DNA from 3 places in the Micromonospora sp. WMMD754 genome. Region 2 is predicted to be linked to each of the others. Evidence: riboswitches for the same ligand, from Rfam matches in the RefSeq annotation. Region 2 holds a riboswitch; each other region holds the start of a gene.

Evidence for each region. A riboswitch is a leader RNA that binds a small molecule or an ion and turns the genes downstream of it on or off. The one in region 2 is predicted to bind cobalamin.
Region 1: another riboswitch for cobalamin. It lies ahead of ACN27B_RS27720 (acyl-CoA thioesterase); the one in region 2 lies ahead of metE (5-methyltetrahydropteroyltriglutamate--homocysteine S-methyltransferase).
Region 3: another riboswitch for cobalamin. It lies ahead of ACN27B_RS27735 (ribonucleoside-diphosphate reductase subunit alpha); the one in region 2 lies ahead of metE (5-methyltetrahydropteroyltriglutamate--homocysteine S-methyltransferase).

What each region holds. Positions count from the first base shown of each region.
Region 1 covers NZ_CP186058.1:5,890,200-5,894,119, reverse strand. The annotation lists gene ACN27B_RS27730 (PrsW family glutamic-type intramembrane protease) at 1-102, shown strand, start outside; gene ACN27B_RS27725 (LysE family translocator) at 134-760, opposite strand; gene ACN27B_RS27720 (acyl-CoA thioesterase) at 757-1,269, opposite strand; cobalamin riboswitch at 1,398-1,608, opposite strand; gene ACN27B_RS27715 (PepSY-associated TM helix domain-containing protein) at 1,679-3,148, opposite strand; gene ACN27B_RS27710 (cytochrome c oxidase assembly protein) at 3,287-3,920, opposite strand, start outside.
Region 2 covers NZ_CP186058.1:6,364,970-6,368,889, forward strand. The annotation lists gene ACN27B_RS29720 (LysE family translocator) at 1-441, opposite strand, end outside; gene ACN27B_RS29725 (acyl-CoA thioesterase) at 445-957, opposite strand; cobalamin riboswitch at 1,085-1,295, opposite strand; cobalamin riboswitch at 1,424-1,636, shown strand; gene metE (5-methyltetrahydropteroyltriglutamate--homocysteine S-methyltransferase) at 1,751-3,920, shown strand, end outside.
Region 3 covers NZ_CP186058.1:5,894,162-5,898,081, forward strand. The annotation lists gene ACN27B_RS27730 (PrsW family glutamic-type intramembrane protease) at 1-687, opposite strand, end outside; cobalamin riboswitch at 818-1,029, shown strand; gene ACN27B_RS27735 (ribonucleoside-diphosphate reductase subunit alpha) at 1,148-3,535, shown strand; gene ACN27B_RS27740 (ribonucleotide-diphosphate reductase subunit beta) at 3,556-3,920, shown strand, end outside.

The sequences.
Region 1 (3,920 bases), 470 kb from region 2:
CGCCTGCACCTCGACCAGGAGCGGCCGGGCGACGTGCCGGCGGGCCCGGCCGCGGCGGCGCGGCGGGTCGACGACGGGCTGGGCGCCACGCCCGGCCGGTGAGCGCCGCCGCGCCCACCGGCCACCCCGGACGTCAACCGGCAGCCAGCCGGATCCCCAGCGCGACGAACGCCACGGCACAGACCCGGTCGATGCGCCGCGACCAGCGGCTGTCGCCCCACCGGCCGGCGATCCGGCCGGCGCCCAGCCCCAGCGCCAGGTCGACGGTGAGCTGGACCGCGACGAAGAGCGCGCCGAGCAGCACCAGCTGCGCCGTCACCGGTCCCTCGCCGGGCCGGACGAACTGCGGCAGGAACGCCACGCTGAACAGGATCATCTTCGGGTTGAGCAGGTTGGTCAGCAGACCGCGCAGGAACGCCCGGCCGGCCCGCCCGTCGGCCCGGTCCGCCGACGCGCCGGGCCGTCCGGCGCCGCGCAACGCCCGCACCCCCAGCACGACCAGGTAGGCCGCGCCGGCCCACCGGATAGCGGTGAACAGCACCGGCGACGCGGCGACCACGGTGGCGAGCCCGGCCACCACGGCGGCGACGTGCACCGCCTCGCCGGCGGCGACCCCGAGCGCGGCCACCGCGCCGGCCCGGGCGCCGTACCGGGCGGCGTTGGCGAGCACGAACATCATGTCCGGTCCCGGGGTGAGCATGAGCAGCACGATCGCCGCGAGGTAGCCCGCCAGCACGGCCGGCGGCAGTCCGGCCGTCACGCCTCGCTCCCGCCGTCGAGCAGCGCCCGCCGCAGCGCCAGCCGGTGCTCCCGGCGGATGTGCGCCTCGCGGTAGCGGCGCCGGTCGCCGTCGGTCTCGGGGCGCAGCGGCGGCACCGCGCGGGGGTGGCCGTGGTCGTCCACGGCCACCATCACCAGGTGCGCGGTGGCCACGTCCACCGGCGGCACCGCCCGGTCCCAGCGGTCGGCGCTGACCTTCACCGCCACCTCCATCGAGCTGCGCCCGGCCCAGGTGATGCGGGCGTCGACGTGGACCACGTCGCCGACGCGCACCGCGCGCAGGAAGGCCGTCTCGTCGATGGCGGCGGTGACCGCCGGTCCGTCGGAGTGGCGGGCGGCGACCACGCCGGCCACCGAGTCGATCAGGTTGAGGATCCGACCGCCGTGCACCGTACCCATCAGGTTGGTGTGGTGCTGGTCCATGATCTGCGACAGCGTCAGGTGCGAGGCCGACGGCGGTCGGCCGGTGAGCGTGCTGGTGTCGGGCACGTGTGGTTCCGTCCTCGCGAAGCGGACCGCCGACCGGGCGGGGCGCATCGTCGAGGGCACGCCGACGGTTCGCGTGCGGCGTGTCACCCGCCCGACCCACCCGCGAGGTCGACGGCAGCGCGCACCGGTCGGTGCGCGCGGCGCGGGCAGGTCTTCGGACTCGCGGGCACGACACGAGGTCGCCTACTGGCCGTCGCTTCCCGGGCCGGGTGGCCCAGTGCTTCGTTGACGGCGGTCGTTCCCACTCACCGCTGCGGGGCAGTCCCGGACTTCCACCGGGTTCCCTCTTGCGACACCCGGCCGGGGCCGACCGGGTGAACCAGCGCTGCCGGCAGCGTAACCCAGCACCTTCGGGCCGCCGGGCCCCGCCCGGCGGCCCCGGGTGGAGGGTCGCCGGGCGGGACGCCGGTCAGCTGCCGGCCGGGGCGGGTGACACCGGGACGCTCCGGCGCCGGCGCCGGCGCCCGAGCAGCCCGGTCAGGGCGTCGACCACCAGGAAGCCGAGCAGCGTGCCGCCGAACCAGGGCAGCGCCCAGCCGAGCGCCGCCACCACCGGCACGCCGACCAACAGCGCCCACCACGGCGTGCCGCGCCACGCGCCCCGGGCCGGCGGTGCGCCCAGCGGCGCCCGGCGGTCGGCGCGGGTGGGCCGGCGCTGCCACCACATCCGGTAGCCCCAGACGACGACGCAGAGCAGGCCGAGCGCGAGCGCGGCGAGCAGGACCTGGTTGACCGGCCCGAGGAGACGGCCCATGTGGGCCTGGATACCGAGCTTGCTGAGCTTCGCCAGCAGCGGCCAGTCGGTGAAGTCGCTGCGCGCGGTCACCGTGCCGCCGGCCGGGTCGACGGCCACCCGGTCGTACGCGACCGGCCAGGTGTCGTCGGTCTGCGCGACCGTCCAGGCGGCACCGTCGTGCGCCGCCGGTGCGATCTCGACCGGGCCGGACAGGCCGGCGGCGCGGGCGGCGCCCAGCACCCGGTCGTACGTGGCCGGGTCGGCCGCCGGCGCGGTGGCCGTCCCGCCGTGCCGGTGTTCCCCACCGCCGGTGGCGGGCGGCGCGCCGTCGAGCGTGGTCGAGATCTCCGGGGTGCCGGCGCGCAACGCGTCCAACCCGGCGCCGAAGTTCGCCCCCGCGTAGCGGGACCAGGTCAGACCGGTTGCGGCGAGGAAGAGCAGACCCACGGTGAGCCAGACGCCGGTGGTGGCGTGCCAGCCCCGGGTGCGGCGTACGCCCCGCCCGGCGGACAGGTCGGGCACGAGCAGGTGCCGGGCGCGGGCGCGGCCGGCGGCGCGCCGGCGCCACCACAGCACCACGCCGCCCAGCGCCAGCACCCACAGCCAGCTCGCCGCGATCTCGGAGTAGTGCCGCCCGACGTCGCCCAGGTGCAGGTTGCGGTGCAGGTCGTCCAGCCAGGTGGTGGCCGGTGTCGACCCGAACCAGGTGGTGAGCTGTCCCGCCACCTCGGCGGTGTACGGGTCGACGTAGACGGTGTGCTGCCGGTCGCCGAGATCCTCGCGCGCGAACACCACGCGGGTGGTCCGGTCACCGGCGCCCGGCTGCACCGCGGTGAGCGTGCCGTCCGGGTGCGCGGCGCGGGCGGCGGCGATCTGGTCGGCGAGCGGTCGCGGCTGCCCGCCGACCGCGGTGACGGTGAGCTTGTCGCCGTAGAGCGCGGCGTCGAGCTGCGGCGTGATCGTGTACGCGAGCCCGGTGAGCGCGGCGACCAGCAGGAACGGCGCGACCAGGACGCCGGCGTAGAAGTGCAGGCGGGTCAGCAGGGCCGTCAGCGGCGCGGGCCGGCGGGGCGGTCGGGCGGCGTCCGGCGGTGTGGCGGGGGAGTCCGGCGCGCGGTCGCCGGGCAGTTCGGTCACAGACATCAGGGCAACTCCGATCGGGAAACAGGAATTGGGGAACGGGCCGGCCCGTGCCCGTCGAGCCGTGCCGGTGTGCGCGGTTGCCGTCTCCCGGGTGAATGGTCGGACCGGACCGCGCGGAAGTTCCCGCCGATGCTCCGATCAGTTCCGGTCGGGGCGGCGCGCGGTGGCGGCCAGGAACGCGTTGTAGCGGGCCAGGTCGTCGTCCTCGCCGGTGGCCTCGGCCCGGTCCGCGGCCCGGTCGAGGCGGCGCTGTTCGCGCTCGTCGGCCCGGATCCACTGCCGGACCAGCAGGACCATCACCACGGCGGCCGGGATCTCGCCGAACGCCCAGGCGATGCCGGCGCCCAGCTTCTGGTCCGCCAGCGGCGACGACGCCCATCCGGGATGGACGCCGAGGTACCAGTCCGGTGCGATGACGGTGGTGGTCTGCATGAGCGCGAGTCCGAAGAAGCCGTGCGCCATCATCGCGGCCAGGTGGATGAGCACCAGGATCGGGTGGGGCACCCGGGGTCGGCCCGGGTCGATGCCGATGAGCACCCAGAACAGCAGGTAGCCGGAGACCACGAAGTGCCCCAGCATGGCCAGGTGCCCGAGGTGGGAGCGCATCAGCGTGCCGAGCAGGTCGCTGAAGTAGAGGCCGAAGAGGCTGGCGGTGTAGATGCCGAGCGCCACCACCGGATGGGTGAGCAGCCGGGTGAGGCGGCTGTGCAGGCCGCGCAGCAGCCACTCCCGGGCGCCCCGCACCTGCGGGTCGTCCGGGCGGCGCAGCGCC
Region 2 (3,920 bases):
CGCGTCGCCGGCACCCGGATCGACGAACTGCGGCAGGAACGCCACGCTGAACAGGATCATCTTGGGGTTGAGCAGGTTCGTCACCAGTCCACGCAGGAAGGCCCGCCCGGGCGACGCGCCGCGGTCCGGATCGTCGGCGGTGACCGGATCGCGCCGACACGCGGCCCGGACCCCCAGGACGATCAGATACGCGGCGCCGGCCCATCGGATGGCGGTGAACAGGACCGGTGACGCGCTGATCACCGTGGCCAGTCCTCCGACCACCGCGGCGACGTGCACGGCTTCCACGGCGGCGACGCCAAGCGCGGCGACGACCCCGGATCGGGCGCCGTAGCGGGTGGCGTTGGCCAGCACGAACATCATGTCCGGGCCGGGCGTGACCATGAGGACGACGATCGCGGCGAGATAGCCGGCGAGCACCGCAACGGACAGTCCGAGCACCGTTCAGCCCTCCCCGGCGCCGTTGAGCAGGGCCCGGCGCAGCGCCAGCCGGTGCTCCCGTCGGATCTGCGCCTCCCGGTAGCGTCGCCGGTCCCCGTCGGTCTGCGGCAGCAGCGGCGGGACGGCGCGGGGATCGCCGTGATCGTCGACGGCCACCATCACCAGGTGTGCCGTGGCCACGTCGACCGGGGGCACCGCGCGGTCCCAGCGGTCCGCGCTGACCCTCACCGCCACCTCCATCGAGCTGCGGCCGGCCCAGGTGATCCGCGCGTCGACGTGGACCACGTCACCGACGCGGACCGCGCGTAGGAAGGCGGTCTCGTCGATGGCTGCGGTGACCGCCGGGCCGTCGGAGTGGCGGGCGGCGACGACCCCGGCGACCGAGTCGATCAGGTTGAGGATCCGGCCGCCGTGCACCGTACCCATCAGGTTGGTGTGGTGCTGGTCCATGATCTGCGACAGGGTCAGGTGCGAGGCCGACGGTGGTCGGCCGGCGAGTGTGATGGTGTCGGGCACTGTGCGGGTCCGTCCTCGATGCAGCGGACCGCCGACCGGAGGGCGCGCGTCGAGGGCACGCCGACGGATCGCGTACGGCGTGTCACCCGCCCGGACCCACCCGCGAGGTCGACGGCAGCGCGCACCGGTGGTGCGCGCGACGCGGGCAGGTCTTCGGACTCGCGGGCCGGACCGGGTTCGGTCGCCTACTGGCCGTCGCTTCCCAGGCCGGTGGCCCAGTGCTGATGACGGCGGTCGTTCCCACTCACCGCTGCGGGGCAGTCCCGGACTTCCACCGGGTTCCCTCTTACGACACCCGGCCGTCGCCGACCGGGTGAACCAGCGCTGCGACCATTTTAGCCAGTCGTCAGGGTGTCGGCGACGCGCCAGGTCGGGGCGGGTGACGTCGGTCTCTCGCGTCCTGATCGGTGCCGTCGACGTGTCCCGCGACTCGGACACGGCCACTCACGCACCGCACCGTCGTCGTACGATCGTGCGCGGTGCTGGTTCGCCTCCCCGCTTCGGCGGGTGGGCGTCGTAAGAGGGAACCCGGTGCGAGACCGGACTGCCCCGCAGCGGTGAGTGGGAACGACCGCCGTCATCGAAGCACTGGACCGGAAAGGTCCGGGAAGCGACGGCCAGTAGGCGACCTCGTGTCATGCCCGCGAGTCCGAAGACCTGCCAGCGCTGCGTGCGCCGTCCGGTGCGCGCCGTCGACGGCCTCTCGGGAGGGCCAGGGCGGAAAGCCGGTACGCCCGCCGTATCCGCTTCTCCCTCCCGGTGGCCGCCAGGCACCTCGAGGGAAGGACCATCAGTGACCACTCCATTCGGCCAGAGCACCGTGCTCGGCTATCCACGCATCGGCGCGCACCGCGAACTGAAGAAGGCGGTCGAGGCCTACTGGGCCGGCACGCTCGACGCCGCCGGCCTGCACGAGACCGCCGCCGGGCTGCGGGCGCAGGTGTGGCGGACGCTGCGCGACGCCCGCCTCGACGCCATCCCGTCGAACACCTTCTCCTACTACGACCAGATGCTCGACACCGCCGTCGCCGTCGGCGCGATCCCCCACCGGTTCACCCGCCTCGGCCTCGACGACCTCGACACGTACTTCGCCATGGCCCGCGGCGTCGACGCCGAACCGGCGCTGGAGCTGACCAAGTGGTTCGACACCAACTACCACTACCTGGTCCCGGAGATCGACGCCGACACCCGCTTCGCCGCCCACCCCGTCAAGGCGCTGAGCGAGTACGCCGAGGCCCGCGCCCTCGGCATCACCACCCGCCCGGTGCTGATCGGCCCGGCCACGTTCCTGCTGCTGGCCAAGGGCGCCGACCCGTTCGCCCGGCTCGACGACCTGGTCGACGCCTACGCCGGCATCCTCACCGCGCTCGCCGGGGCGGGTGTGCCGTGGGTGCAGCTCGACGAACCCGCCTACGTCGCCGACCGCACCGCGGCCGAGATCGATGGTCTCCACCGCGCCTACCGGCGCCTCGGTGACCTGCCGAACCGGCCGCGGATCTTCGTCGCCACCTACTTCGGTGAGCTCGCCGACGCCCTCCCGGCGCTGCTCGACGCCCCGGTCGAGGCCGTCGGGGTCGACCTCGTCGCCGGTCCGGGGAACCTCGAACGGCTGACCGGTGCCGGCCCCTTGGGCGGGAAGACGATCGTCGCCGGCCTCGTCGACGGCCGCAACATCTGGCGTACCGATCTGCGGGCCGCCGTCGCCGCCGGAGCCACCGTCGCCGCGCTGGCCGACCACGTCGCGGTGTCCACGTCCTGCTCCCTGCTGCACGTCCCGGTCGACCTGAGCGCGGAGACCCGCCTGGACCCTCGGCTGTCCGAACGGCTCGCGTTCGCCCGGCAGAAGCTCGACGAGGTCGTCCTGCTCGGGCGCGCATTGCGCGACGGCACCACCGCCCTGCCGGCACCACTGCCGGCCACACCGGCGTCCTGGCGGCGCGACGAGATCCGCGGACGCCTCGCCGCGCTGCGCCCCGAGCACCGGCGACGCGGCGACTACTCCGACCGGGCCGCCCGCCAGCAGCGCCGCCTCGGCCTGCCCGCGCTGCCCACCACCACGATCGGCTCGTTCCCGCAGACCCCCGAGCTGCGCGCGGCCCGCGCCGCCCACCGGGCCGGCACCCTCGACGACGCCGGCTACACCGCGCGGATGCGCGCCGAGGTCGCCCACGTCATCCGCCTGCAGGAGAACCTGGGCCTGGACGTGCTCGTGCACGGCGAGCCGGAACGCAACGACATGGTCCACTACTTCGCCGAGCAGCTCGACGGGTTCGCCGCCACCGACCACGGCTGGGTGCAGTCCTACGGCACCCGCTGCGTACGCCCACCCGTCATCCACGGCGACGTCGCCCGCCGGGCGCCGATGACCGTCGCCTGGTCCACCTACGCCCAATCCCTGACCAGCAAACCCGTCAAGGGCATGCTCACCGGACCGGTCACCATCCTCGCCTGGTCCTTCGTCCGCGACGACCAACCACTCGCCGACACCGCCGACCAGGTCGCCCTCGCCCTACGCGACGAGTGCCGCGACCTGGAGACCGCCGGCATCCGCGTCATCCAGGTCGACGAACCCGCACTGCGGGAAACCCTGCCGCTACGCCGCGCCCACCAGCAGACCTACCTGGACTGGGCGGTCGGTGCGTTCCGGCTGGCCATCAGCGGCGTCGCCGACGACACGCAGATCCACACCCACCTGTGCTACTCCGAGTTCGGAGAGGTCATCGCCGCCATCGACGCCCTTGACGCCGACGTCACCAGCATCGAGGCGTCCCGCTCCAAGATGGAGATCCTCGACGACCTCGCCACCATCGGCTACCACCGCGGCATCGGACCCGGCGTCTGGGACATCCACTCCCCCCGCGTACCGCCGCACGACGAGGTCGCCGACGCGCTGCGGCGCGCCGTCGCCGCGGTGCCCGCCCACCGGCTCTGGGTCAACCCCGACTGTGGCCTGAAGACCCGCG
Region 3 (3,920 bases), 470 kb from region 2:
GGCGGCCTGGGTGCCGAACGTGTCCCAGCAGGTGTGCAGCGTGACGGCCGCGGCGAAGGTCAGCAGGAACGCCGCCAGCCGGCGCCCGCCCGGCGCGGCGGCGAGGGCGAACAGCGCGCCGGCGGTCAGGCCGGTCCAGGACAGGTGCGCGGCGGGCGCGGTCAGGCCCCGGATCAGCAGCGTCTGCTCGACCGTGCCGAGGTTGCCCTGGGACCCGACCAGCGCGGTGAACGCGTAGCCCATCGTCTCCAGCGCGGCGAAGCCGGCGCCGGAGGCCACCCCGATCACCAGACCCTCGCCCGGCGACCGGCGCCGGCGCCACAGCAGCAGGATCGCCACCGGCACGATCAGCTTCGCCGTCTCCTCGATCAGGCCGACGAACACCATCGGCAGCACGCCGAGGCGGTGCAGGGTGTCGTACTCCAGCCAGCCGGCCGCGACGACACCGACCACCCCGCCGACGAACGCGGCGAGGCCGACGACCGAACCGGGGACCCGCCACCGGCCGGTGCGGCCCTGCGCGAAGGTCAGGAACGTGGCCGGTGCGATGGCGGCGCCGAGCAGGATCAGCGCCGGCACGAAGTTGATGTTCCGGGTGCCGGCCAGTGTCTCCAGCACCAGCAGGAACAGCCCGACACCGACCAGCAGGACCGCGACCCACGCCCAGCGGCGCCCCAGATTCGCCATGCGCCGAGTATCGCCGTCGACACCGGCGTCCGCCATGGCGGGGGACCCGTCGACGCCACCGTGGACGCTGAGACGTTGCCGACACGCGGACGCGACATGTGGTGTTACCTACGGGAGGCCACCGCCATATATGGTGTTCACCGCAGCTGGTTCACCCGGTCGGCCACGGCCGGGTGTCGCAAGAGGGAACCCGGTGGAAATCCGGGACTGCCCCGCAGCGGTGAGTGGGAACGACCGCCGTCAACGAAGCACTGGGCCACCCGGCCCGGGAAGCGACGGCCAGTAGGCGACCCCGTGTCGAGCCCGCGAGTCCGAAGACCTGCCAGCGCGCCGTGCGCTGCCGCGCGCGGCGGTCGGAGGTCGCGCGGGACGACCGACGCCAGCAGCCGGGCCGGCCCTGCGCCGTGCCCGTTGGCGTCCTCCCGCCGTCCGAGGCCATCGGTGACAGCGAGGAGAGGTCATGACGGTCGTGCAGGAGAGTCCACCGTCCGAGGTGGGCGGACCGGAGCAGCGCCGGCCCGTGATGCGGGTCCGCAAGCGCGACGGCGACGTCGAGCCGGTCGACGTCAACAAGATCGTCAAGGCGGTCGATCGGTGGGTCGCCGACCTGGACGAGGTGGACCCGCTGCGGGTGGCCACGAAGACGATCAGCGGGTTGTACGACGGCGCCACCACCGCCGAACTGGACCGGCTGTCCATCCAGACCGCCGCGGAGCTGATCGGCGAGGAGCCGCAGTACTCCCGGCTGGCGGCCCGCCTGCTCGCCGCGTTCGTGGACAAGGAGGTACGCGGGCAGCAGGTGGCGAGCTTCAGCCAGTCGATCGCGTACGGGCACGGGCTGGGGCTGATCGGCGACGGGACCGCCGCGTTCGTCGCGCGCCACGCCCGCAAGCTGGACGACGCCGTGGACCCGGCCGGTGACCTGCGGTTCGAGTACTTCGGGCTGCGCACGGTGGCGGACCGCTACCTGCTGCGGCACCCGGAGACCCGGCTGGTGGTGGAGACGCCGCAGTACTGGCTGCTGCGGGTGGCCTGCGGCCTGTCCCACACCCCGGACGAGGCGGTCGGCTTCTACCGGCTGATGTCCAGCCTGGCCTACCTGCCCAGCTCCCCCACGCTGTTCAACTCCGGCACCCGCCACACCCAGATGTCCTCGTGCTTCCTGGTCGACTCCCCCCGCGACGAGCTGGACTCGATCTACGAGCGCTACCACCAGGTGGCGAAGCTGTCGAAGTTCTCCGGCGGCATCGGCATCTCCTGGTCCCGGGTACGCGGCCGGGGCGCGCTGATCCGGGGCACCAACGGCCGCTCCAACGGCATCGTGCCGTTCCTCAAGACGCTCGACGCCGGGGTGGCGGCGGTCAACCAGGGCGGCCGGCGCAAGGGCGCGGCCTGTGTCTACCTGGAGCCGTGGCACCCGGACGTGGAGGAGTTCCTGGAACTGCGGGACAACACCGGCGAGGAGTCCCGCCGGACGCACAACCTCAACCTGGCCAACTGGGTGCCGGACGAGTTCATGCGCCGGGTCGAGGCCGACGGCGAGTGGTCGCTGATCGACCCGTCCGACGCGCCGGAGCTGCCCGACCTCTACGGCGAGGCGTTCGACGCCGCGTACCGGGCGGTCGAGAAGAAGGCGGTCCGCACGGTCCGGGCCCGGGACCTGTACGGGCGGATGATGCGCACGCTCGCGCAGACCGGCAACGGGTGGATGACGTTCAAGGACGCCGCGAACCGGCTGTCCAACCAGACCGGCGAGCCGGGGAACGTCGTGCACCTGTCCAACCTGTGCACCGAGATCCTGGAGGTCAACGACGACGCCGAGACCGCCGTGTGCAACCTCGGCTCGGTCAACCTCGGCGCGCACGTCACCGCCGACGGGGTGGACTGGGAACGGCTGCGCGCGACGGTGCGCACCGCGGTGGTGTTCCTCGACCGGGTGATCGACATCAACTACTACCCGGCCGCGCAGGCGGCGGCGTCGAACCCGCGCTGGCGGCCGGTCGGGCTGGGCCTGATGGGCCTGCAGGACGCGTTCTTCGCGCTGCGCCTGCCGTTCGACTCGGCCGAGGCGAAGGAGCTGTCCACCCGGGTGCAGGAGGAGATCTTCCTGACCGCGCTGGAGACCTCCGCCGGGCTGGCCGAACGGTTCGGCCCGCACCCGGCGTACGACCGGACCCGGGCGGCGAAGGGTGACCTGCACCCGGACCTGTGGGGCGCGGAGCCGACCCAGGTCGGGCGCTGGGCCGCGCTGCGGGCCCGGATCGCCGCGCACGGCCTGCGCAACTCGCTGCTGGTGGCGATCGCGCCGACCGCCACCATCGCGTCGATCGCCGGCTGCTACGAGTGCATCGAGCCGCAGGTGTCCAACCTGTTCAAGCGGGAGACCATGTCCGGGGAGTTCCTCCAGGTCAACACCTACCTGGTGCGGGAACTGAAGGCGCGTGGGCTGTGGACGCCGCAGATCCGGGACCGGATCAAGCGCGCGGAGGGCTCGGTGCAGGACGTCACCGAGCTGCCCGCCGAGGTGCGGGAGCTGTTCCGCACCGCGTGGGAGCTGCCGCAGCGGGCGCTGATCGACCTGGCCGCCGCCCGGGCGCCCTGGATCGACCAGTCCCAGTCGCTGAACCTGTTCCTGAGCGCGCCGACCATCGGCAAGCTCTCCTCGATGTACCTGTACGCCTGGAAGGCCGGGCTGAAGACCACCTACTACCTGCGGTCCCGTCCCGCCACCCGGATCCAGCAGGCCACCGTCGCCGTGACCCCGGCGATCGCACCGCTCGTCGTGGCCGACGACGAGGCGCTGGCCTGCTCCCTGGAGAACCCCGAGAGCTGCGAGGCCTGCCAGTGACCACCACCGACACCCGGCCCATGCTGCTCGACCCCGGCATGGACCTGACCCTGCGCCCGATGCGCTACCCGCACTTCTTCGACCGGTTCAAGGACGCCATCCGCAACACCTGGACGGTCGAGGAGGTGGACCTGCACGCCGACCTGGCCGACCTGGCGTCGCTGTCCCCGGCCGAACGGCACCTGGTGTCGCGGCTGGTGGCCTTCTTCGCCACCGGCGACACCATCGTCGCCAACAACCTCGTGCTCAACCTCTACCAGCACGTCAACTCCCCCGAGGGCCGGCTCTACCTGTCCCGGCAGCTGTTCGAGGAGGCGGTGCACGTCCAGTTCTACCTGAACCTGCTGGACACGTACGTGCCGGACGAGACGGAGCGGTTCGCCGC